Regions from separate parts of the Bacillus daqingensis genome, predicted to be linked through region 2. Evidence: riboswitches for the same ligand, from Rfam matches in the RefSeq annotation. Region 2 holds a riboswitch; the other holds the start of a gene.
What was found. A riboswitch is a leader RNA that binds a small molecule or an ion and turns the genes downstream of it on or off. The one in region 2 is predicted to bind lysine.

Region 1 (12,445 bases), on a different contig from region 2:
TAGAATACCACCGATGACCCAAGGTTTCCCTGGTGCAATATTGTTGTAGGATCCGACTACATCAGACTGTCCGCGGCGTCCGACGGAAAATTCCGCAAGCAGGACCGGCAGCCCGATCAGGAAGATACACAGCACATAAATGAGCAGAAAAGCGGCACCCCCGCTTTCGCCGGCAACATAGGAAAAGCGCCAGATATTTCCGAGTCCGACGGCGGACCCAACTGCCGCAAGGATAAAGCCAAGTTTCGTTGCAAATTGTTCTCGTTGATTGGTAACCACGATGAAATCCCTCCCTCTCTATTTATCGAACCATGGTACGCTATTCGTATGATCTCCCCCTGATACTTCCCTCCTTATCGATTTCCATAATTAATCAAAAAAGGCTTCTTTGCTATTTCATTATAATTATATAATGGAAAATTGTCAAAGACTTTTCTGAATATTTCTTTTATGTAGAAAATTGAAATTATCGTTGGTATATCAACGTTTTCGACGGGTTTCTACACGTTTTGCAGTATCCTCATGGAAAATTAATTATTTTTTTCTCATAATGTATACAAGCGCGTATAAACACCGTTATACGAGGACTGTATCGTAACGAGCCAACCTTCATGAAAAAAACGAGTGTCTTTCCGCAGGAACACGGAAAAACACTCGTTCAGGGTTTCGGTTTTATGATATTGCGGCAGAACGATCATCTAACCGCTTCGTGTAGATACGAATGCCGAACAGCAGCAGCACCAGCATCCCGGCTCCGGCAGCGAGCCCAAGCAGCGTGCTGCCCGTAAGGCCGAGCACGAGGAATGAGGCGGATGCCGTGACACCGATTAGAAGCGCATACGGCAGCTGCGTGAGCACGTGATCGATGTGATGACTCCCTGCACCTGCTGAGGACAGAATGGTCGTATCCGAAATCGGTGAGCAGTGATCTCCAAAAATGGATCCGGCCAGAACAGCCGCCAACACTGGCAGCATGAGCGTAATATCAACAGCCGCAGCGATATCTCCGGCAATCGGCAGCATGATGGCGAATGTGCCCCAGGAAGTTCCTGTGCTGAATGCCATAAATCCTGCAAGTACAAACAGCAGAACTGGAAGCAGCGCCGCTGGAATAAAGGTATCCACCTGTGATGCCAGGTACTCCCCTGTTCCGAGCGCATCAATGACTTCAATAATCGTCCATGCAAACACGAGAATATATACAGCCGGAAGCATCGACTTCACGCCGCTCCAGAGTCCGAGTCCGATCTGAGAAACACGGATACGGCGGACGAAAGCGAGGATGAGCGCAGATGCAAAGCTGATTAACCCGCCGTACAGCAGTGCAGCAGCGACGTCTGTGTTTTCAAACACAGCCAGGATGCTGGCTTCCCCTTCCGTTCCTTGAATGCCGGTGATGACCATAAACAGAACGGTTGCTCCGATAAGAATTAAAATGGGGATAACTAGATCGGCAACCTTCCCATCCGTTTGCGGAACAGTCTCTTCGTTTTCGCCAGGTATAGCCCCGCGGGAACGGTCTACCAGTTCACCTGTTTCGATTGCCCGGTGTTCATGTTTACGCATCGGTCCAATATCCAGCTTCCAGTAGGCGACGGCAAATACGGCAATGATCGCAAATACCGCATAGAAATTCATCGGTGCAATCATCAGAAATGCCTGCAGCGATCCATACTGGGCTACGCCATGAGTGGCCAGAATCCCCCCGATAATCGTGATGATGTACGCACCCCAGCTGGAAACCGGTGATATAACGCACATCGGCGCTGCTGTCGAATCGACGACGTAAGCAAGCTTCGCCCGGGAAATACGATGCCTGTCCGTCAACGGTCTGCTGACGTTCCCGACCGTTAAGCTGTTGAAATAATCATCAATAAAGATGATGATGCCAAGGAAGCCAGCAGTGAACTGTGCTCCTGCCCGGGTTTTCACACGCGCAAGCGCCCACTCCCCAAATGCACGGCCACCTCCGGTGATCGTGATAAGAGCTGCGATCATCCCCAGCAGAAAGAGAAACAGAATAATATAAAATTCCCACGTATTCACCCCGTCAGCTGTCCAGAAAATCGACGTGACGGTTCCTGCTATATCGGCAATGGCCGCATTTACAAACATATCCTCTGTCTGATGCACCATCAGCGCACCGACAATAATCCCTGCTCCGAGTGACAGCAGCACACGCTTTGTAATCAGTACAAGTACGAGTGCGAGCACCGGCGGCAGCAGTGATAAAATTCCATGTTCCACGTTCGTCATCCTCCCTTTTATCCATACAAAAAGAGCAGGGGAAGCCCCTGCTCGTTGTATCACAGTTGATTCCTCCGTCAGGCAGCTCTCCACAGTTCCCTGTGACAGTGCTTTATCTGTTCAATAAAGCCCCAGCTGAATGAACCGGCTGTCCATTCGCTTCGGCAGCATTGCCTTTCCCGAATCGTCCCTGCCCTGCCGGACTCGGATTCGGTACTGATCGCAGCTGCTCCTCCACCTCACATGACGTGAGGTATCTACCATTTATTCATTATGACTGTGGAATCATATCACAGATTCTGACCGTCTTCAACCACTCTCTCCAAAGTCTGAAAAGTGTGAGGATGCTGATTTTTCTCATCCATTTGACCGTTCATCTCCGCTGTAACGGCCCATTCCTTTTCGTCGAATGGAGGAAAGAACGTATCGCCTTCAAACGAAGCATCGATGCGTGTCAAATACATACGTGCGGCATAAGGAAGAAACATTTCGTACAGCTCTGCTCCCCCCATAATGACGATTTCTTCGTCTTCCGCTGCGAGTGCCAATATGTCATTCATATCGCTGATCGTTTCGATTCCTTCATGCGAAAAAGAAGCGTTGCGCGTCAGCACGAGGTTACGCCGTTTCGGGAGAGGTCTGCCGATTGATTCAAACGTCTTACGCCCCATCACGACCGTTTTATGCAGCGTCGTCTGCTTGAAAAAAGCTAGATCGCCCGGCAGCTTCCACGGCATGCCCCCGTCCTTACCGATGACCCTGTCCCGATCCATGGCCGCAATCATCGAAATCATACCGACACCTTCCCTTTAATCGCAGGGTGCGGATCATATCCGGACAGCTCAAAGTCCTCGAACGTAAAATCTTCGATTCGCTTTACATCCGGGTTGAGCTTCATGATTGGCAGCGGGCGCGGATCGCGCGAAAGCTGCTCTTTTACCTGCTCTACATGATTATTATAAATGTGCACATCGCCAAACGTATGCACAAAATCCCCTGGCTTCAAGCCGCATTCCTGAGCGATCATCATTGTCAGGAGCGAGTAGGAACCGATGTTAAACGGCACCCCCAGAAACACATCCGCCGACCGCTGATACAGCTGGCAGGAAAGTCTGCCGTCTGCCACATAAAATTGAAACAGGCAGTGGCATGGTGCAAGCGCCATTTCATCAAGCTCTCCTACGTTCCAAGCGTTCACGACCATTCGACGTGAATCCGGATTCGACTTAATCGTGTCAATCACGTTCCGCAGTTGATCGATTTGTCTGCCATCCGGCGCCGGCCAGCTTCTCCACTGCCGGCCGTAGACGGGACCAAGGTCCCCATCGTCACCAGCCCACTCGTTCCAAATTCGTACGCCGTTCTCCTGCAGGTACTTCACGTTTGTATCACCTTTAATGAACCAGAGCAGCTCATAGATCATCGCCTTTACGGCCATTTTCTTTGTCGTCACAAGTGGAAAGCCTTCTTCTAAATTCATGCGCATCTGATAGCCGAATGTGCTGATCGTTCCTGTACCGGTCCGGTCTTCTTTAGCAGTTCCGTTCTCTAAAACGTGTCTGCACAGATCGAGATAGGTTTTCATGAGAATCCTCCTTTTATTTCGTCACCGGCGATGCCTTGCCGTACGTCTTTTCCAGCTTCCAGGCAAGTACATCCCGCAAAAATTCCGGCATAAAGTACTGTTTTGAATGGAGATCATTCATCAGCGGATATAAATGGCTGAACGTAAATAGATCCGGAACAGCCAGGCTGTAGATACGGCGGTCTTCAATCAGCCGCTCGGCATCTCCATTTATGAGGCCCTCCCTGCCATAAAAAGATGTCATTCCAAGCACTTTTCCGCGAAAGCCGTAGCCTCGCAGACGGTAGTGAATCATCGTTTCTTCATTGGAAAGACGGATGATTTTCTTTAAATCGGTTCCCTCGATTTTTACGACAGCAGGGTTGATTGGATGAGGACAGATTTGATGGAGATGATGCCGCGTGACCTGGCCTGCAGGCAGGCTGTTTAACAGCAGTCCGGCATTGAACATAGCTGCATCTGCGCTGCACCACTCACGAAGGCCCTCTGCGGCAAGTGCGGTAAGCGAGGACGGTTCATACCAGGAAACGTGCAGCGCTTCAGGCAGTTCAGCGACCGGATGATAAAGCTGAGGCAGTGCTTCTGCTTCCAGCCGCTCCAGATGACGCCCGGTTTCGCCATCCCCCCGGATGCCCTTTACTTCATGAGTGTGAATATGCTTGACACGCGCCGGACTGCCGCTTTCTGTTTCGATCGTAATTTCGCCAATATGGGAAGCGGAACGTCCGCACTGGTGAATCCACGTTTGATGATGCAGCTCGCCATTCTCCAGAACATGATGCGTATGGGCTCCGAGTATCACCGAGATAGCTGGAAACGCCTCTGCTAGTTCGCGGTCAAGCCGAAGTCCGAGGTGGGATAAACAGATGATGCCGTCAGCATGCCGGCTCATCTCAGGGAGAAGCTCGCCCATCTCCTGCAGTGGGTCTTCCACTTTCCATCCGAGCTCCTCATAAAACTGATAAAACGGAATGGTTAATCCAACGACCGCAAGCCGGTAGCCATCCGGGAGTATGTAAAGCTCCCACGGCTTGCACCAGGATGGACGATTACCATCCGGATGGTACAGGTTGGCTACGAGTACATCAAACTCTGCTCGTTCATAGAGAGATTCAAGTGCCGCTTTCGGCAGTGTGATGCCTTCGTTATTACCGATGGTCACTGCGTCATAGCGCATCTCGTTTAACAGCTCCGTGTTTCCACGACCCATCAGGCCTTCTGTTAACGGGTGCACCCGGTCGCAGTGATCGCCTATATCATAAAGGAGGACATGCTCACCTCGCTCTTCTGCTGCTTTCCGTTTCACCTTCAGCAGGGCAGCAGCAGCAGGCCACTGGTCCAGCTCGCTGTGAAGATCATTTGTATGCAGAATCGTTACTGTTGCCACGCCGGGACCTCCTTTTATAATCCGGTTATTCCTTCATAGATAAGCCTGATGCCGATCAAGAGCAGCACAATTCGCAGCGCGAGCACGAGTGTATCACTTTTCAGCCGGCGATTGATCCATGCCCCTATCTTCCCGCCGAACCAAGCTCCCGGAATGAGAGCTGCTGCGTATACCCAGTCCACATTCCCAAGTGCGACGTGGGATGCAGAGCTTACAAGCGCAGAGAGAAAGACGAGAAACATGGACGTTGCTACTGCAAAATGCGGCGGAAAGGCAAAGAGAATGATCATAGCAGGCACCATAAGCGAGCCGCCGCCGATGCCGAACAAGCCGGAAAACATGCCGACAAAAAAGGCAATTGAAATGCCAAGCCACGCTTCATAGCCATATTCACGGATCGTGCCGTCCGGCTCGCGGAAAGTCCGTTTGATTCCGCCCGGCCGAAGGGGAATCGGCTTAATTCGGTGCCGGATCAGCAGGATAAACGATACGATAATAATAAAGACGCCGAATGCGATTAAAAAACTTGCGACATCAATGCCGCTGTTCAGCCAGACGCCGAACAGGGCTCCAGGACCGCTCCCTGCAAAGAAGAGCAGCCCGCTTTTTAAATCAACGACTTTCTGCTTCATATAAGCAAGCGTCGACGAGAGACCGGTAAAAATCATCACCAGCAGCGATGTTCCGACCGCTGTCTGCGGCGTAATGCCGCTTAACAGCTCTGTATAGCCTCCGAGCACCATAAGTGCCGGGACGATAATTATTCCTCCTCCAAGTCCCATAACGCTGCCGACAATCGCAGCTGCAAGGCCGAGGAAGGCAAGGGCAATCCATTCCATTCGTCATGTACTCCTCTGAAAAGCAGCGGAGGTCAGTCTTCGTTATCAAATAATCCAAGCTGCTTCGGAGCCGGCCCCTTTACCGGCAGACCAGCCATTTCCTGCAGCCGCTTTGCATTGCCGGCTGCGTGACCTCCTGAATTGTTGTTAAACACGACTGTCACCGCGCGTGATTGGTTCGTAAGCTTCTCCACTTTTTCGAGTATGTCGTGGAGCTCTTCTTCGTTATAATCGTACAAATAGCGGACTTCGCGCCACTTCTGCCCCGAGGCCGGCTTTTGCCAGGCCGCTTTATTCCGGCCGTGAAGCCTCACAAGCGTATGCTCCTTGTGTGTGGCTTCTCCGACCCATGGAATGGATCGTTCACCGATCTGAGGCTCATCGCAGACGCTGTGAATCCAGTCGTCCTGCTTCATGTAATCGAGCGTTTTTTCTTTGTATGCCTCTGTATACCACGAGGAATGACGGAATTCGAGCGCTGCCGGAAAACGACGCAGCTCTTCCCGGAGCCACTTTATGTATTGCACATGCTTTTGTGTGCAGTCAAACCAGGGCGGGAATTGGCACAGGACGTAGGACAGCTTTCCAGCTTCCAGCATCGGCGTGAAGGCAAGCCGAAAGGCCTCCAGCATTTCCTCCCGTGAATCAAATGGGCTTCTGCCGCGCTGATGACCGGTCATCCCTTGATACGCTTTTGGAATAAATTGAAACCCTTCAGGCGTCTCTCCAAGCCACTTTTGAATATTTTTAGCCGGCGGGACGGCATAAAAAGAGGAGTCGAGCTCTACTGCCGGAAAATGCCTGGCGTATGCCTCCAGTTTAGACGCTTTCGAAGGAAGATCCTCATAAAGAGTATCGTGGTCTCCCCAGCCTGTCAGTCCTATATCTATTCTGCCCATGATACCCGCTCCTTTCAAGTGCTTTTTCGCTTATTCGCTCTGAACTTCCTTTCCCCCGGAAAAGAGAAGTCGAAACAAAAAGCGGACCCGCCGAAAGGCAGATCCGCTTCAGAGCAAATGCGTATTACCCGATTGAACCTTCCATCTCGAACTTAATGAGACGGTTCATTTCAACCGCATATTCCATTGGAAGCTCTTTCGTAAATGGCTCGATGAAGCCCATTACGATCATTTCCGTTGCTTCCTGCTCGGAAACACCGCGGCTCATCAGATAGAAGAGCTGCTCTTCCGAAACTTTGGAAACAGTCGCTTCGTGCTCAAGCGAAATATTGTTGTTCAATATTTCGTTGTACGGGATTGTATCAGACGTTGACTCATTGTCCATGATGAGCGTATCACACTCAATGTTGGAACGGGAACGCTCTGATTTACGCCCGAAGTGCACGATTCCGCGGTACGTTACTTTACCGCCATGCTTGGAAATAGACTTCGATACGATCGAAGAAGAACAGTCAGGCGCAAGGTGATGCATCTTGGCACCAGCGTCCTGATGCTGGCCTTTCCCTGCAATCGCAATGGAAAGAACGTTTCCGCGTGCACCGCGGCCTTTCATCACGACAGCCGGATACTTCATCGTCAGCTTCGAGCCGATATTTCCATCGACCCATTCCATTACAGCATTTTCTTCTGCAACGGCACGCTTTGTTACGAGATTGAATACGTTCGGCGCCCAGTTTTGAATCGTCGTGTAGCGGCAGTACGCATCTTTCTTCACGATGATTTCAACAACGGCACTGTGAAGCGAGTTCGTTGTATAAACTGGAGCAGTACAGCCCTCTACATAGTGCACGGAGCTGTCTTCATCGGCAATGATGAGCGTACGCTCGAACTGACCCATATTCTCTGAGTTAATACGGAAGTAGGCCTGGAGAGGCGTATCCGTCTTAATCCCTTTTGGCACGTAAATGAATGAACCGCCGGACCATACGGCAGAGTTCAGTGCAGCAAACTTGTTGTCGGATGGAGGAATCACTTTACCGAAGTGCTCGCGGAAGATTTCTTCATCTTCTTTAAGCGCTGTATCCGTATCCTTGAAAATGATACCCTGCTCGGTCAGCTCTTCCTTCATGTTGTGATACACAACTTCAGATTCATACTGCGCAGAAACACCTGCGAGGTATTTTTGCTCTGCTTCTGGAATACCCAGCTTGTCAAACGTATTTTTAATTTCTTCCGGAACCTCGTCCCAAGAACGCTCGGAACGTTCTGACGGCTTCACGTAATACGTGATCTCATCAAAGTCCAGCTCGGACAGATCGCCGCCCCACTGAGGCATCGGCATCTTATAAAATTGTTCCAGTGACTTCAGTCGGAAATCAAGCATCCACTGAGGTTCATCTTTAATCTTGGAGATTTCGCGCACGATCTCTTCGGTCAGACCTTTTTTCGAACGGAAAATCGATACGTCCTTGTCCGAAAAGCCGTACTGATACTCTTCCATTTCCGGCATTTTCTTCGCCATGGTGAAACCCTCCTTGTAAATCTATCTGCAAAAACAGCACTGACGGTCTGTTCGTTCCTGTACAACTTAGGCGCCTTTTGACGCTGTATATCCATTTTACATCATATCGGCATCACTTACAAAAAACGACTATGACTGGTCCTCTTCTTCAAGCCCCTGCTCCATTGCTTTCCAGGCAAGGGTAGCGCATTTAATCCGTGCTGGAAATTTTGCAACTCCCTGCAGCGCTTCAATGTCGCCAAGATCCAGTCCAGCTGTATCGATGTCTTTCCCGAGCATCATGTCGGAGAAAAGCGAAGACATGCGCAGCGCGTCGTCAACAGGAAGTCCTTTGACTGCCTGTGTCATCATGGACGCAGAGGACATGCTGATCGAACATCCGTCGCCGGTAAAGGCAGCTTCGGCAATGTGTCCGTCATCCACCTTCATCTGCAGCTGAATGCGGTCACCGCAAGTCGGATTATTCATATCAACCGACAGCGTATCGCCTTCGAGCTCTTTTTTATTACGCGGATTTTTGTAGTGATCCATAATTACCTGACGGTAGAGTGTGTCCAGCTGATTACCCAAAGACATCGCCGAAATACTCCTTTGCTTTGTGAAGAGACGCGACGAAGCGGTCAACATCCTCTTCCGTATTATAAAGATAGAAACTGGCTCTTGCTGTCGCTGTCACATCCAGCCACTTCATCAGCGGCTGTGCACAGTGATGTCCCGCACGCACCGCTACACCTTCGGAATCCAACACAGTGGCAAGGTCATGCGGATGCACATCGTCGGCATTAAATGTCACGATTCCCGCCCGTTCCTCCGGGCCGTAAACCGTTACACCGTCTACATCCTTTAACTGATCAAGCGCATAGCGTGCGAGCTTTTTCTCATGTGCCTCAATGTGATCAAGACCGATTTCTTCAAGAAAATCAATGGCTGCGGCCAGCCCAATCGCACCGGCAATGATCGGTGTGCCGCCTTCAAACTTCCACGGAAGCTCTTTCCACGTAGAGTCATAAAGGCCCACGAAGTCGATCATTTCACCGCCGAACTCCACCGGCTCCATCTTCTTTAACAGGCTCTTCTTCCCGTAAAGCACACCGATACCGGTCGGACCGCACATCTTATGACCGGAGAAAGCATAAAAATCGGCATCCAGATCCTGTACGTCCACTTTCATATGCGGAACGGACTGAGCACCGTCGACGACCATCACCGCACCATGGCGGTGAGCCGTTTCCGTCAGCTCTTTGATCGGATTAACGGTACCGAGTACGTTTGATACGTGCATGACCGATACGATCTTGGTACGATCCGTGATCGTTTTCTCAGCATCTTCCATGGAAATTGTGCCGTCCGGCTGCAGCGGAATGTACTTTAATTCAGCACCTGCAGCCTTGGCGAGCTGCTGCCACGGAATGATGTTGCTGTGGTGCTCCATCGGCGTAATCACAATTTCATCTCCAGGTCCGACATTTTCCTTGCCATAGCTGGAGGCAATCAGGTTAATGGCAGTCGTTGTGCCCCGAAGAAAAACGATCTCCTCCATGCTGGAAGCACCGATGAACCGCCGAACTTTCTCACGAGCTCCTTCATAGCCATCTGTAGCCATCGAACCGAGTGTGTGGACGCCGCGATGGACATTCGAATTGTAGCGGTTGTAATAGTCCTCTACTGCTTCAATGACAGAAGAAGGCTTCTGTGAAGTCGCTGCGCTGTCGAGGTAAACGAGCGGATGCCCGTTAACCTCCTGGTCCAAAATCGGGAAACGTTTGCGGACGTCCTGCACATTCATAATCAGTACACTTTCCTTTCGATAACGTCGAACAGCTGCTCTTTGACTGAGTCGATTGGAAGTGCGCCTACAACCGGCTCAAGGAAACCGTGAATGATCAGCCGCTCTGCTTCCGTACGGCTGAGACCGCGGCTCATCAGATAGAACATCTGCAGCGGGTCAATTTTACCAACAGAGGCAGCGTGCCCTGCTGTTACATCGTCCTCATCGATCAAAAGTATCGGATTCGCGTCACCGCGGGCTTTTTCGCTGAGCATGAGAACACGTTCTGTCTGTTCACCGTTTGCTTTCGTTGCACCATGTTCGATTTTAGAAATACCGTTAAAGATCGAGGTGGCAGCTTCCTTCATAACACCATGCTTCAAAATTTGGCCGTCTGTATCTTTGCCGAAATGAATCACATTTGTTGTGAAGTTTTGAATCTGCTTGCCGCGGCCGATGGAGACCGTTTTTGTATCGCCGTAGGAGCCTTGTCCGTGCAGATACGTTGTATTTTCCGAGACGGTGTTACCGTCGTTCATTTGACCGAGTGCCCAGTAAAGCTGTGCATCCACACCGCTGACATAACCGCGGCGGTTTACGTACGTTGTCACGCTGTCTGTCAAGTTATCAACAGCTCCATAGCGCACAACTGCTCCGTCACCGACATACACTTCGGAAATGATGTTGGCCACTGCTGCGTCACCAGATCCTTCGCTCAAGTAGTTTTCGATATACGTCAGACGGCTGTTTGCTTCTGCCACGATCAGGACGTGGTTGAACAAGCCGAAGCTTCCTTCATGAGCAAAAATAGCTTGCAGCGGTGCTTCTACTTCCACACCTTCCGGCACATAAATAAATGTACCGCCGTTTACGAGCGCTGCATGGACTGCTGTAAGGCTGTGCTCGTTAACAGATACAGCATCCTGCATGAAGTATTTCTGCACAAGCTCGCCGTGTTCGCTTACTGCAGTTGCCATATCAGTAAAAATAACACCTTTGGCAGCAAGTTCATCCTGTACGGAGCTGAACTGCGTCACGCCGTTTTTCTGCGTCAGCAGGTTATCGATCTTCGCTTCTTCCCCTACAAGCGTTCGAACGGCGTCCGACAGTCCGCTGTAAGAAGAAGTTGCTTCTGTTGCTGCATCATATGAGAAAGAAGTGAAGTTCCACTTCGTAATCTTTGTTTTATCCGGCTTTGGAAGCTCGAGCTTCCCTGCCTTATCAAGCGCTGCAAGACGCTGATCCTTAAACCACTGAGGTTCTTCCCGATTCTCAGAAAAGCTTTGCAGCTGCTGCTCTGTAACTGGAAACGTCAGTTCCGTTGTCATAATCTAACTCCTCCTCCTGCAGTAATTACTGCCCAACAGTTTCGTCTTCGATACCAAGCTCTTCCTTGATCCAGTCATAGCCCTGCTCTTCAAGCTTCTGAGCAAGCTCAGGTCCGCCGGATTTCACAATGCGGCCCTGCATCATAACGTGGACAAAGTCCGGCTTGATGTAGTTGAGGAGACGCTGATAGTGCGTGATAATCATGCAGCCGAAGTCTTCGTTGCGCATTTCATTGATACCCTTTGCTACTACTTTCAGTGCATCAATATCGAGGCCGGAATCGATCTCGTCCAAAATCGCAATTTTCGGTTCAAGCATGAGAAGCTGAAGAATTTCGTTCCGCTTTTTCTCACCGCCGGAGAACCCTTCGTTCAGATAACGGTGCTGGAACGACTGGTCGATCTCAAGCGCACCCATCTTCTCGTCAATTTTACGGATAAACTGCATGAGAGAAACCTGGTCATCCTCGTCGCGATCTGCGTTCATAGCAGAGCGGATGAAGTCCGCGTTTGTTACACCGGATACTTCGCTTGGATACTGCATCGCAAGGAAAAGTCCTGCGCGTGCACGCTCGTCAACTTCCATCTCAAACAGGTCTTCCCCATTAAATGTCGCTTCGCCGCTCGTTACTTCATAGTTAGGGTGCCCCATCAGTGCAGAAGCAAGCGTCGACTTCCCTGTACCGTTTGGTCCCATAATCGCGTGGATTTCGCCACCTTTTACTTCAATGCCGAATCCTTTTAAAATTTCCTTATCCTCGATGGATACGTGCAGATCTTTCACACTCAGGCTTGGCTTAGTCATGAATGATACCTCCATATTTTTTGAAAGTTAGTTTATATACATGTTATAATAGTCGTTGTGCCGTA
Region 2 (12,445 bases):
TCAGTATGGATCAGCGAGAATGAACGGTGGTGCGATTATAAATATATCATCTACCAGGGCGACGATGTCAGAGCCGGACAGTGAAGCATACGCTGCTTCAAAAGGCGGGGTCACGGCTCTTACGCATGCACTTGCTGCCAGCCTGGCGTCTGAAGGCATTACGGTAAATGCCATCAGTCCCGGATGGATCGACACCGAAGGGGCAACACATGATGACTATTACCACCGGATGCACTGGTCAGGGCGAATCGGCCGTCCAGAAGACATCGCTTCATTATGCTGGTACTTGTCGAAACCCGAAAATAACTTTATCAACGGTGAAGAAATTAAGGTGGACGGCGGCATGACGCGCAAAATGCGCTATGACTGACAATTGGTTTCGCTCACCCCTAATCGGGGAACGAAAGTAACATGAGCCCGTGCTTGCATCAGCGTCGTGTTCGACGTATACTGTAAACCGTATTTTGTAGTTGTATATACAATTGAAACGCGAAAGGAGTCTGACTACATGTTTAAGAAACTGTTTGGTCTAGATAAGAAAAAAGAAGAGGTGCAGATGCCGGAAGCAGACGGGAAAGATGTTCTCGTCAGTCCAGCCGATGGAGAAGTTGTGGCGTTATCCGAAGTGCCGGATCCAACTTTCGCAGAAAAAATGATGGGAGACGGCGTCGCTGTAAAACCATCAACAGGTAAAATTGTTGCACCGGTAACGGGTGAAATTATGCAGCTGTTCCCAACGAAGCATGCGGTAGGAATCAAAACGGTTAATGGAGTCGAAATTTTACTGCACATCGGTATTGAAACGGTCAATATGCAGGGAGAAGGCTTTAAAGCTTATGTAGGCGAAGGAGATAAAGTAAAGGCGGGAGATACGCTGATCGAATTCGATCTTGACCTCGTCAATGAGAAAGCTGAGAGCACAATTACTCCAGTAATCATTACGAATGGTGACGCAGTGGCCTCGATGGATAAAGTAGAGGGCGAAAACGTCATTGCAGGCGAAACAACGATTCTAACCATTCACAGCAAATAAGTGAGGTAGCAAATGCCGGCGATCAGATTCCTGATCGCCGGCATTATTTGTGAATTCTAGCAAGCACCTTGTTTCGTCCACAGTGAAACACACTTATACATCCATAACGGTGTTTGGATCAATCAGGAAGAATACGAGAGCTGCAACAACAAAACAATAAATCGCAAAATAAATCAACTTACTCTTCTTCAGGAAATCGATCAGCCAGATAATACCGAGAAGAGAGAAGATAAACGTTACGGCAAACGAGACAACCAGGTTAAGACCGCCAATGTAGCTGATCATATCTGCAGAGATATCTCTGACACCCAGAACGGTAGATCCTAAAATCACAGGAATGGCCAGCAGAAAGGAATAGCGGACAGCCGTATCCCGATCAAGCCCTATTAAAAGTCCGGTCACAAGCGTAGCTCCGGAACGGGATATACCGGGGAAGACCGCCAGCGTTTGACCAAGCCCTACAATAACGGAGTCTTTGACAGTCATATCCTTTTCCTTCCGCGCGCCGTAGCGATGAAAGCGCTCGATGAAAATCAGCGCAAACCCGGTGAGGGTTAAGGCGAGAGCGATAATAGCAGGCGTTTTCATTCCATCGCCAAAGAAATCAGAGAGGAGAACGCCAAGCCCGCCCGTGATGACAGTTGCGACCAGAATATAAACGCCGAACAAGAACATTGTTTTATCCTCGGCACACCGTTTCATGATGTAGTTCAGAAAGCCGGCAGTTACTTCAATCACATCTTTGCGGAAGTAAAAGATTACGGCAAGGACAGAGGCTAGATGCAAATAAATTTCGAATGCGAGACCTGGAAATGAATAACCGAATACCATTTGTGTGATAACGATATGTGCTGTACTGGAGATTGGAAGAAACTCTGTAATTCCTTGAACAATCCCAAAAATGATAGCTTCAATTAACGACATGCGTGCACGCTCCTCTTAAATATGTAAATGAACAACAGACGAATTTAGTTTACCAGAATCAGACTGAAAAGTATGGCGTTTCGCGAAAAAACTGCATTCTTCCTGTTTATACAAACGGAGGTATCAAATTGGAAGTGGCGTTACGTATTGGAGAAGGCACAAAAAGATTGTTCATGGAACTGCCACCTTATTGATTCAAGTTCATCCCTCCTATAAACTATACTGAGAGAAGAGGAGGGATCGTTCGTGCGGAAGTGGTTTACATTAGCAGCAGCGGCTGCAGCTTTAGGGGCGGCTTTAGTCGTTATTGTCGACTATGGGGAAGACACTGAAGAAAGCAGTGAAGCGCTGGAAGCATATATGGAAGCCGGCGGTATAGAACGCGAGACGCTTTCAGAAGAGGAAATGGTCAGCCTGGACCCGCTTGATGGTGTTGGCTCCGAGCCGGGCATGCAGGCACCGGACTTTTCTCTGCCGACCCTCCATGAGGATCAGCTCAGCCTGGCAGACCTGGAAGGCGATTATGTCGTTTTAAACATCTGGGCGACCTGGTGTCCGCCTTGCAGAGATGAAATGCCTGATTTTGCGGCTTTTTATGAAGACTATAAAGATGATGGGGTGCATGTACTTGGCCTAAACCGAACGGCTACGGAACCCGGAATAGATGCAGTCAGGCAGTTCGCGGAAGATTTCAGCATTCCGTTCCCTGTGATTATCGATGAGGAGGACGTTGTAGAGGACCTCTACAGTGTATATGTGATGCCGACTACGTATATCATCACACCAGACGGCAGAGTGGCTATGAACCGTCCGGGTTATATATCGTATGACGTATTGGAAGAGCAGTACTTGTCAATCAGAGAACAATACGAAGATGAGGCATAGCATACGCAGCACGTATAACGGGCATCGTTCAGAATTCGCCAAACGGATTTACCTCCCTTCATAATATGAAAAAAGCAGAAGCCAGTTCAATGGCTTCTGCTTCCAGAGTGTTGATGAAGTCATGTTAGGTGAATAACGTTGCATCTGCCTGTATCTGCGGACACTCGCTTTCCGGAGGGAACGGGCTCAGCTAACCGCTTCCTTCTTCCGTCGGAAGCGCTGGATCTTCGCCTCGTTCTGATCCTCCAGGAGTCGAGCTCCTTCGATGTCGGCAGCTGGCAGTCTGTTTCACGTACTTGGTTAGGTCTGCACGATCGGCTTCCAAACAGATAGATCCTTCCCGATGTGTCCGGCGTGCCCGTGGAAGCCGCGCAGCCTGAAGATCCCGTGCCCTTCAGATCTGCAACGGCATCAACGTACGAGCGGAGCCAGACTAGGTCTTGAAGGCTTCTCGTGAGAAGCCTGTGTCCGAGTGAAGCCGCGCCATTTTCCCTTCATAAAGGGGCCCCTGAGAAATAGCTGAAGGCCAGCCCACGGCAGGCTAGGTAAGCAGAGGGGAAATACAATCAAACGAATCAACATGGAAGTTGAAAGACTTTTTCAACAGTCTGAAAGCAGAAGCCAGTTCAATGGCTTCTGCTTTTTTTATACTCGGTGGTTCTCATAGTGCTCAGCTTTCGTCAGCGAGCGAATGTCCTTCAGCTGTTGATCTGAAAGAGGACCGGCTTCAGCTGCTAGAATCGTTTCCTGAACCTGTTCAACGGAGCTCGCTCCAGGAATAACAACATCACAAGCAGGATCGGCCAGCACGTAGCGCAAAGCTAGGCTGTTAAGAGTCATGCCCCAGTCCGAAGCATATGCTTGCAGATCATGCAGTGTGTCACGAAGCTCGCTGCCGGAGTAGGACAAATACCCTTCATCTGTGAGCTTACGTGTGAAACGCTCTGTTAAGAGCCCCTTAGCCAGCGGACCTCTGGCAATAATGGAAACCGAATGCTCTTGGAGGAAGGCACTGAGTTCTTCAGGACGGCGGTCCAGTATGCTGTACTGCATCATATTGGAGACGACACCCGTAACAGGCGCCCATTTATTAATAACATTCGGTCGTATAGAGGAGGTTCCATAGGCCTGAATCAATCCGTCCCGCTTTAATAATTCGAGAGCTTCCCGCGTTTCATCGAAGGGGTCATCGATTGTACCGCCGTGAAGCTGGTATACATCAATGCTGTCAGTGTTGAGACGCTTCAGCGACTGCTTACAGGCTTCCATCAAATAAGATTTAGACGGATTCCAGCTCCAGGTTGTCTGGTCAGAGCTCCAGTCATTTCCCCCTTTCGTTGCGATTGTGACGCTGTTTCTGTAAGGTGTAAGGCCTCTGCCTACGTTTTCTTCGTTGCGCCCAAATTGATAAAGATCGGCTGTATCAAAATAAGTAATTCCGCCGTCCACAGCGGCGTGCAGAATTCGTTCTGCTTCCTTATAATCTTCCGGAAGCGACATACATCCAAAACCTAATACAGAAGCTTTAATGAGTGAATTGCCAATCGTACTAGTCTGCATCCAACCCCTCCTTTAAATTAACTCTAGTAGAGCAATTGCAGTTTTGCAAGGAATCCTCTATGCTCAGAACATGGAGGGATAATGATGAAGGACCATTTGCATGAAGAAACTTTACATAAAGAACGCATTTATCAAGGGCGCATAATTGAGTTAGAAAATCATACAGTGAGACTGCCGGACGGCAAGGAAAGCAAACGGGAGGTTGTCCGTCATCCTGGAGCAGTTGGCATCATCTGCTTCCGCAATGATAAGCTCATTCTCGTTTATCAGTACAGAAAAGCATTAGGTAAAGTAATTGCAGAGATCCCGGCCGGGAAATTGGATGAGGGAGAAAGCCCTGAAGTTTGTGCAGTTAGAGAGCTGGAAGAAGAAACAGGAATAAAAGCAGGATCATGCAGATTCCTTTGTTCGTTCTATACGAGTCCAGGATTCGCGGATGAACTTGTACATATTTATATTGCTGAAGATCTAAAGGCCGGACACAAAGCTGCAGATGACGATGAATTTGTTGAGATGGCTGAGGTCAGTTTAGAAGAAGCATCAGCGTTTATAGAAGATGGTACCATTCATGATGCTAAAACGCTGTATGCTGTTCAATACCTGCAGCTGCAAAAAGAACGGTCATCAAGCAGACCTAAATAATAATTATTATTATATTGTTATGATAATCATTATCATTTGACACCCATTTTCAATACTGCTTATAATAATAGCAGAAATGAAGGCAAGCTCCGCTCATACAGGAGCTGCTGAATGGAGGACGACTGTCAATGGAGCAGCGCATTGAAAGAATAAAAAAACAACTTCATTCCCAGAGCTATAAACTCACTCCGCAGCGGGAAGCTGTCGTTCGAGTGCTGCTCGAACATGAGGAAGACCACCTCAGCGCCGAAGATGTTTACATGCTGGTCAAAGAAAAATATCCGGAAATTGGGCTTGCCACAGTGTACCGGACGCTTGAACTTCTTACCGAATTGAAAATCGTAGACAAAATTAATTTCGGGGACGGCGTGTCCCGCTATGATCTTCGTAAAGAAGGTGCCACACACTTTCATCATCATCTAGTCTGCCTGGAGTGCGGAGCAGTTGATGAAATTCAGGAGGATCTGCTTGGTGATGTGGAGAAGATCGTGGAACAGCGGTGGAAGTTCGACATTAAAGATCACCGGCTTACGTTTCACGGTATTTGTCATCGGTGTAACGGCAGGTAGTCGCTGTACCAGCAAGAAGTCCCATTCTATAACTTACGCTGAACGGAAGCCTCAGACTATTCTGAGGTTTTTTGTGTTGTCAGCTATTGATTCAGAAGAATATATCGCATAGTCAATAAAATTCAGGACATTTTTTCAATGCCAACTGCACAAAGGTACGTACCTGTGGTATTCTGAAAGAAGCAGGAGGTGGCAGGATGTGCACCATGAAATAGAAACATTCATTCACTATTTGACGGTTGAAAAAGGCCTTTCACCCAACTCCGTTTCAGCCTCTGAACGGGATCTGCGTGCATATGCCGCATATCTCCAGCAAACAGCTGATTTAAAGGATTGGAACGATGTCATGCGTCACCATATATCAGGTTTTCTCCGGCATCTCTTTGAGAATGGACGAGCAGCCTCTACGACAGCAAGGATGCTTTCTACTGTCCGCTCCTTCCACCGCTTTATGCTGCGGGAAAAACTGTCGGCTCAGGATCCTTCCTCTGACGTTGATGCACCGAAGCAGGAACGCAGGTTGCCAAAAGTGCTTTCTGCTGCAGAAGTAGAGAAGCTTCTCGATGAGCCTGCCGGAAAGAAAAAGCCGATCGAGCTGCGGAACAAAGCCATGCTCGAATTGTTGTACGCAACAGGAATGCGGGTGACAGAGCTTTGTACGTTAAAAACATCGGATGTCCATTTACAGATGGGATTTGTCCAGTGCAGAGGAAAAGGGAGCAAAGAACGAATAGTTCCGCTGGGCAGCCATGCATCAACGGCCCTGCAAAACTACCTGGATTACGGACGGTCTGAATTGATGAAAAAGAAGCAGAGTGACGATCTTTTTTTAAATCATCACGGAAACGTTCTCACGAGACAAGGGTTTTGGAAAATTATTAAGAAACTGGCACAGGAAGCGGGAATTGAAAAAGAGCTTTCTCCGCACATGCTGCGCCACTCATTCGCTACACATTTATTGGAAAATGGAGCTGATTTGCGCGCTGTTCAGGAAATGCTTGGACATGCCGATATTTCGACCACGCAAATCTATACACACGTAACAAAAGTACGCATGAGGGAAGTGTATACACAGCATCATCCTCGTGCGTGATGCTTTTTGAATAGAGGTCTGACTTCTGACAACAGAACAAAGATTTCTTCATTATTTAGTTAGGAGTGACAAACATGAGAGCTTATAAGCGGATTTTTCTCGTCGTAATGGATTCTGTAGGGATAGGTGAAGCACCGGATGCAGCGGCATTTGGTGACACGGGCGCTGATACACTTGGTCATATCGCTGAAAAAATGAACGGCTTGCAAATGCCTCATTTGGATCAGCTTGGACTTAGCTCTATCAAGACATATAAAGGGGTGTCGCAGCCGAAACAAACAATTGGGTCTTATGGAACGATGATAGAGAAGTCAGCCGGCAAAGATACGATGACCGGGCACTGGGAAATCATGGGTCTTTACATTGATCAGCCGTTTCGCACGTTTCCTGAAGGTTTTCCAAGCGCTTTGATCGATCAGATTAAAGCACACACCGGGAGAGGCATTCTCGGAAACAAACCGGCTTCGGGGACCGATATTCTTGATGAACTGGGAGCCGAACACGTCCGGACAGGAGACTTGATTGTGTATACATCTGCAGATTCCGTTCTGCAGATTGCTGCTCATGAAGAAGTTGTTCCTCCGGAGGAGCTCTGGAGCATTTGTGAAGCGGTCCGGGAAATGACGCTGGAAGATCCTTACATGATCGGTCGTGTCATTGCGAGGCCGTTTGTTGGTTCAGATGGAGCGTGGGAACGTACGTCCAATCGTCACGACTACGCACTGAAGCCTTTTGGCGAAACGGTTATGAACGCGTTGGAAGATGGAGGCTTCGATTCTATTTCCATCGGTAAAATTGCGGATATTTACGATAATGAAGGCGTGACCGATTCGCTCCGTACAACGTCGAATATGGACGGTATGGATAAACTTGTGCAAACAGTAGACCGTGAGTTTACCGGCCTCAGCTTCTTAAACCTTGTTGATTTTGATGCAAAGTTTGGCCACCGGCGAGATCCGATCGGATACGGAAAGGCGCTGGAGGAATTTGATGCAAGACTGCCGGAAATCATTAGCAGACTTCGAGAAGATGATCTCCTGCTTATCACCGCGGATCATGGAAACGATCCGGTTCATCATGGAACTGATCACACACGGGAGATCGTGCCGCTTTTAGCATACAGTCCTTCTTCTAATCGATCCGTTGATTTAGGAAGACGCAGTACTTTCGCTGACATTGGAGCGACTGTTGCGGATAACTTTAAGGTTACAATGCCGGAATACGGCACCAGCTTTTTAAACGAACTGACAGGAGGAAAAAAAGCATGAATCATATCAACGAAGCAGCAGCTTATATCAACGAAAAGCTTGGCAGCCTGAAGCCGGAGACTGGCTTAATCCTCGGCTCCGGTCTGGGTGTCTTAGCAGATGAGATTGAAAATCCTGTAGCTATTCCATATCAGGATATTCCCGGCTTTCCAGCTTCTACAGTTGCAGGCCATAAAGGTCAGCTTGTCGCAGGGAAGCTCGAGGGAAGAGATGTCGTCGCGATGCAGGGCCGCTTCCATTTCTATGAAGGCTATCCAATGGAGCTCGTTACGCTGCCTGTGAGAGCTATGCAAGCAGCTGGGGTAACCGAGCTGATCGTGACAAATGCTGCGGGCGGCATCAACGAATCGTTTGATGCTGGCAATTTGATGCTGATTGAGGACCATCTTAACATGTTTGGGACCAATCCGCTCATTGGGGAAAATGTAGAAGCGCAGGGGCCGCGTTTTCCGGATATGTCCAAGCCCTATAACCCGGACATGATCCGTCTTGCTGCAGATGCAGCTTCAGAACATGGAATTGACATTAAAAGAGGCGTATATGCCGGAACGACTGGACCGTCCTACGAAACACCGGCAGAGGTTCGTATGCTGCGAGTGCTTGGTGCAGATGCGGTCGGTATGTCTACCGTTCCAGAGGTCATCACTGCCGGCCACTGCGGAATGCGGGTTCTCGGAATTTCCTGTATTTCAAATATGGCAGCGGGGATTCTTGATCAGCCGCTTACCCACGATGAAGTAATGGAAACGACGGAAGCCGTTAAGCAGGATTTCATACAGCTCGTTAAGGCTATTGTGCACAAGCTGAACGGATAAAAATAAACGTGAGGCACTTGATTTCGGATTGAGTTGCCGCACAGGGAAGGTGTGCTGGAAGATGCGAATGGTAGATGTAATTGAAAAAAAGCGTTCCGGACAGGAATTGACCGATGAGGAAATTGCCTACGTCATTGAGGGCTACACGAACGATTCCATTCCTGATTATCAAGTGTCAGCTCTTTTAATGGCGGTTTACTTCCAAGGAATGAGCGCCAGAGAAACAGCCGTCCTGACTCAGGCGATGGTTGATTCCGGTGAAACGATCGACCTGTCTTCGATTCACGGCCATAAGGTAGACAAGCATTCTACTGGAGGAGTTGGAGATAAGATCAGTTTTATCATCGGTCCGCTTGTAGCGTCGGTGGGGGTGCCGGTGGCTAAAATGAGCGGCAGAGGGCTTGGCCACACGGGAGGTACGATTGATAAGCTGGAGTCAATCAATGGATTTAATGTAGAAGTAAGCAAAGAGGATTTTATCCGGCTTGTAAATGAGAATAAACTTGCCGTGGCAGGCCAGACCGGCAACCTGGCACCGGCCGATAAGAAGTTGTATGCACTTCGTGATGTAACGGCGACAGTCGATTCAATTCCTCTCATTGCCGGATCGATTATGAGTAAAAAAATTGCCTCAGGCGCTGACAGCATCGTGCTGGATGTGAAGACAGGCTCCGGAGCATTTATGAAAACGTTGGAAGAGTCGAAAAAACTGGCTCAGGAAATGGTGACCATCGGTACAAATCTCGGTAGAAATACAGTTGCTGTGATTAGTGATATGAATCAGCCGCTCGGCTACGAAATAGGAAATGCAAACGAGATTCGAGAAGCAGTAGATGTTCTTCGAGGGAAAAACGTTGAGGATCTCCGTGAGCTTTCACTTGAAATTGGAAGTCATATGGCTCTGCTTGCAGGGGTATTCGACAGCTATGAGCAAGCGTATGAGAAACTCGCTGCGAATCTTGACAACGGAGAAGCCTTTGAAGTCATGAAAACGTTTGTCGCTGCCCAGGGTGGCGATGTGTCTATGGTAGAAAATACAGATCTTCTCCCTGGCGCTTCTCATTCCATTGACGTCCCTGCAAAAACTGCCGGGTATATAACAGCAATTGAAGCTCATTCCATTGGGACTGCCGCGATGTACTTAGGTGCCGGCAGAGAAACGAAAGAAAGTAAGATTAAACACGGGGTCGGCATCTCGCTGCGTAAAAAAATTGGTGATTATGTTGAAGCTGGAGAATCGCTAGCTGTACTGCACTCTGATACCGAATCACAGGAAGATGCGCGCAGTCTAGTAAGAGAAGCCTATGAAATACGTGCGGAGCGTGTGTCCTCGCCAACATTAATTTATGAAGTAATCCGCTGAAGCTCGGAGTTGCAAAGCCTGCTAACCTGTGCTATATTAGCCAGAACTGAATAGAAGAAAGATAGAGGTGCCGGTAAAGGGATCAGTATGCTGTGGGATAAGGACAAGTGGTACGAGCAGCAGAAAGGCCCGCCGGCCGAAGAAAAACACGGATGTCCAGCCGTGCATTTCTGGGGCTGCACTGAAGAAGTGCAGCACTGTCACAGGAAGTTGTGGAGAACTATCTTTCCGATCGTTGTTAGACGAGAGGAATGATGGATGCAGCTGCCATCATTCCTCTTTTATTTAGGGGCGGCAGCCGGGATAATGTTTGTAAAGGAGAGATTTGAATTGGTTCAATATGGAACTCAGCGGATCAACGAGGCAGGAAGACTGGAAATTGGAGGAGTAGATGCTGCTGTTTTGACAGAAGCATATGGAACGCCTTTATTTGTTTATGATGTGGAGGATATCCGCAGGCGTGCAGCTGCGTTCCATCAAGCTTTTCAGAATGAACAGGTAAACTATCAAATTGCATACGCATCCAAAGCCTTCAGCTGTATCGCCATGCTGGAGCTGGCTGCTGATCTGGACCTGAGCTTGGACGTGTGTTCTGAGGGAGAACTGTATACCGCTGCAAAAGCCGGTTTTCCGATGGAAAATATTCATTTCCACGGCAACAATAAGACTCCGCAGGAGCTGGAGATGGCTGTTGAACATGGAATCGGCTGCATTGTCGTCGATAACTTTACGGAATTGAGCTGGCTCATGGCCTTGACAGAATCAAAGAAGCAGCAGATGGACGTGCTGATCCGGATTACTCCAGGAGTAGAAGCCCATACGCATGAATATATTTCAACCGGACAGGAAGATTCAAAATTCGGATTCGATTTGAACAGTGGTCAGGCGGACAAGGCAGTCAACATGCTGAAGGATCACAAGTGGCTTCGTCTGCAGGGCGTGCATTCCCATATCGGTTCTCAAATTTTCCGGGCGGAAGGATTTGAAGAAGCAGTTCGTGCAGTCTTTCATTCGATTCGCAAGTGGAATCATGAGTTTGGATTTTATCCACAGGTGCTTAACGTGGGCGGTGGCTTTGGAATCCGCTATGCAGAAGGTGATAAGCCGCTTCCGCTCGGTGATTATATTACCCGTATGGTCAAAGAAGTGAAAAACGAAGCAGCTTCCATGAATAAGCCGGTTCCGGAAATATGGATCGAGCCGGGCAGGGCACTTGTCGGTGAAGCCGGAACGACTATTTATTCGCTTGGAGCACGAAAAGAAATTCCGGACGTCCGGACGTACCTGTCTGTTGATGGTGGCATGACCGACAACATTCGTCCGGCTCTTTATCAGGCAGAATATTCCGCACTGCTGGCAAACCGTGCTAATGATCCGATTGAAGAACAGGTTTCCATCGCTGGCAAGTGCTGCGAAAGCGGCGATATGCTGATCTGGGATTTGGACCTTCCTAAAGCAGGCAGCGGGGATCTTTTGGCCGTGTTTTCAACCGGAGCCTACGGATATTCCATGGCTAACAATTATAACCGGATTTTACGTCCGGCTGTTGTGTTCGTCGAAAATGGACGACATGAATGCGTTATTCGCAGAGAAAGCCTTGAAGATCTCGTTAAATTGGAAGAAAGGTACAGCCTCCTCCAGAAAGAAAGCAGCCGCACAAGTTAACAGAGAAGAACAGAGGGCCGTCAGATATGCGTTTTCTGACGGTCCTGTTTTATTCGACAGGGAGCCTGCAAAAAATAGATGGACGTTCACAAATGGACCAGTAAAAGGTTTGGCATTCGCCAAGCTGTGTAAAATCTGATAAACTGTTTTTGTTCCTTACTTTATTAACACGGAGGTTTTACATAATGAAAAAAGGTGAAATTCGTTTTGAAAATGGCGAAGTAATTAAAATTGATTTTTTTGAAGAGGATGCTCCAGGTACGGTTGCTAACTTTGAGAAGCTTGCAAATGACGGCTTTTATAACGGACTGACATTCCACCGTGTTATTCCTGGCTTTGTAGCTCAAGGCGGCTGCCCTAACGGAACCGGCACAGGTGGACCAGGCTACACCATCAAATGCGAAACAGAAGGCAACCCGCATCGTCATCAAAAAGGCAGCCTGTCTATGGCGCACGCAGGCAAAGATACAGGCGGGAGCCAGTTTTTCCTCGTACTTGAACCTCAGCCTCATCTGGACGGTGTGCATACGGTGTTTGGACAGATCACAGAAGGCCTGGATACGATGGATCGGATCCGTCCGAATGACACGATGCAAGAAGTTACAGTTTTTGATGCCTGAAACTAGCG

Region 1: linked by a shared signal. The riboswitch ahead of ACFO4L_RS10850 (Na+/H+ antiporter NhaC family protein) and the one ahead of lysA (diaminopimelate decarboxylase) in region 2 are both predicted to bind lysine.

The regions. Positions count from the first base shown of each region.
Region 1 covers NZ_JBHSGK010000011.1:252,366-264,810, reverse strand. The annotation lists gene ACFO4L_RS10855 (sodium-dependent transporter) at 1-282, opposite strand, end outside; gene ACFO4L_RS10850 (Na+/H+ antiporter NhaC family protein) at 673-2,247, opposite strand; lysine riboswitch at 2,322-2,492, opposite strand; gene folA (type 3 dihydrofolate reductase) at 2,538-3,041, opposite strand; gene ACFO4L_RS10840 (thymidylate synthase) at 3,038-3,832, opposite strand; gene ACFO4L_RS10835 (bifunctional metallophosphatase/5'-nucleotidase) at 3,846-5,219, opposite strand; gene ACFO4L_RS10830 (sulfite exporter TauE/SafE family protein) at 5,234-6,058, opposite strand; gene ACFO4L_RS10825 (DUF72 domain-containing protein) at 6,091-6,957, opposite strand; gene sufB (Fe-S cluster assembly protein SufB) at 7,082-8,479, opposite strand; gene sufU (Fe-S cluster assembly sulfur transfer protein SufU) at 8,609-9,055, opposite strand; gene ACFO4L_RS10810 (cysteine desulfurase) at 9,042-10,265, opposite strand; gene sufD (Fe-S cluster assembly protein SufD) at 10,268-11,575, opposite strand; gene sufC (Fe-S cluster assembly ATPase SufC) at 11,601-12,380, opposite strand.
Region 2 covers NZ_JBHSGK010000021.1:38,559-51,003, reverse strand. The annotation lists gene ACFO4L_RS15750 (SDR family NAD(P)-dependent oxidoreductase) at 1-370, shown strand, start outside; gene ACFO4L_RS15745 (PTS sugar transporter subunit IIA) at 509-1,033, shown strand; gene uppP (undecaprenyl-diphosphatase UppP) at 1,127-1,957, opposite strand; gene ACFO4L_RS15735 (TlpA disulfide reductase family protein) at 2,204-2,842, shown strand; gene ACFO4L_RS15730 (aldo/keto reductase) at 3,488-4,402, opposite strand; gene ACFO4L_RS15725 (NUDIX hydrolase) at 4,487-5,044, shown strand; gene fur (ferric iron uptake transcriptional regulator) at 5,173-5,613, shown strand; gene xerD (site-specific tyrosine recombinase XerD) at 5,813-6,706, shown strand; gene deoB (phosphopentomutase) at 6,781-7,974, shown strand; gene ACFO4L_RS15705 (purine-nucleoside phosphorylase) at 7,971-8,789, shown strand; gene ACFO4L_RS15700 (pyrimidine-nucleoside phosphorylase) at 8,851-10,152, shown strand; lysine riboswitch at 10,207-10,383, shown strand; gene lysA (diaminopimelate decarboxylase) at 10,483-11,817, shown strand; gene ACFO4L_RS15690 (peptidylprolyl isomerase) at 12,003-12,437, shown strand.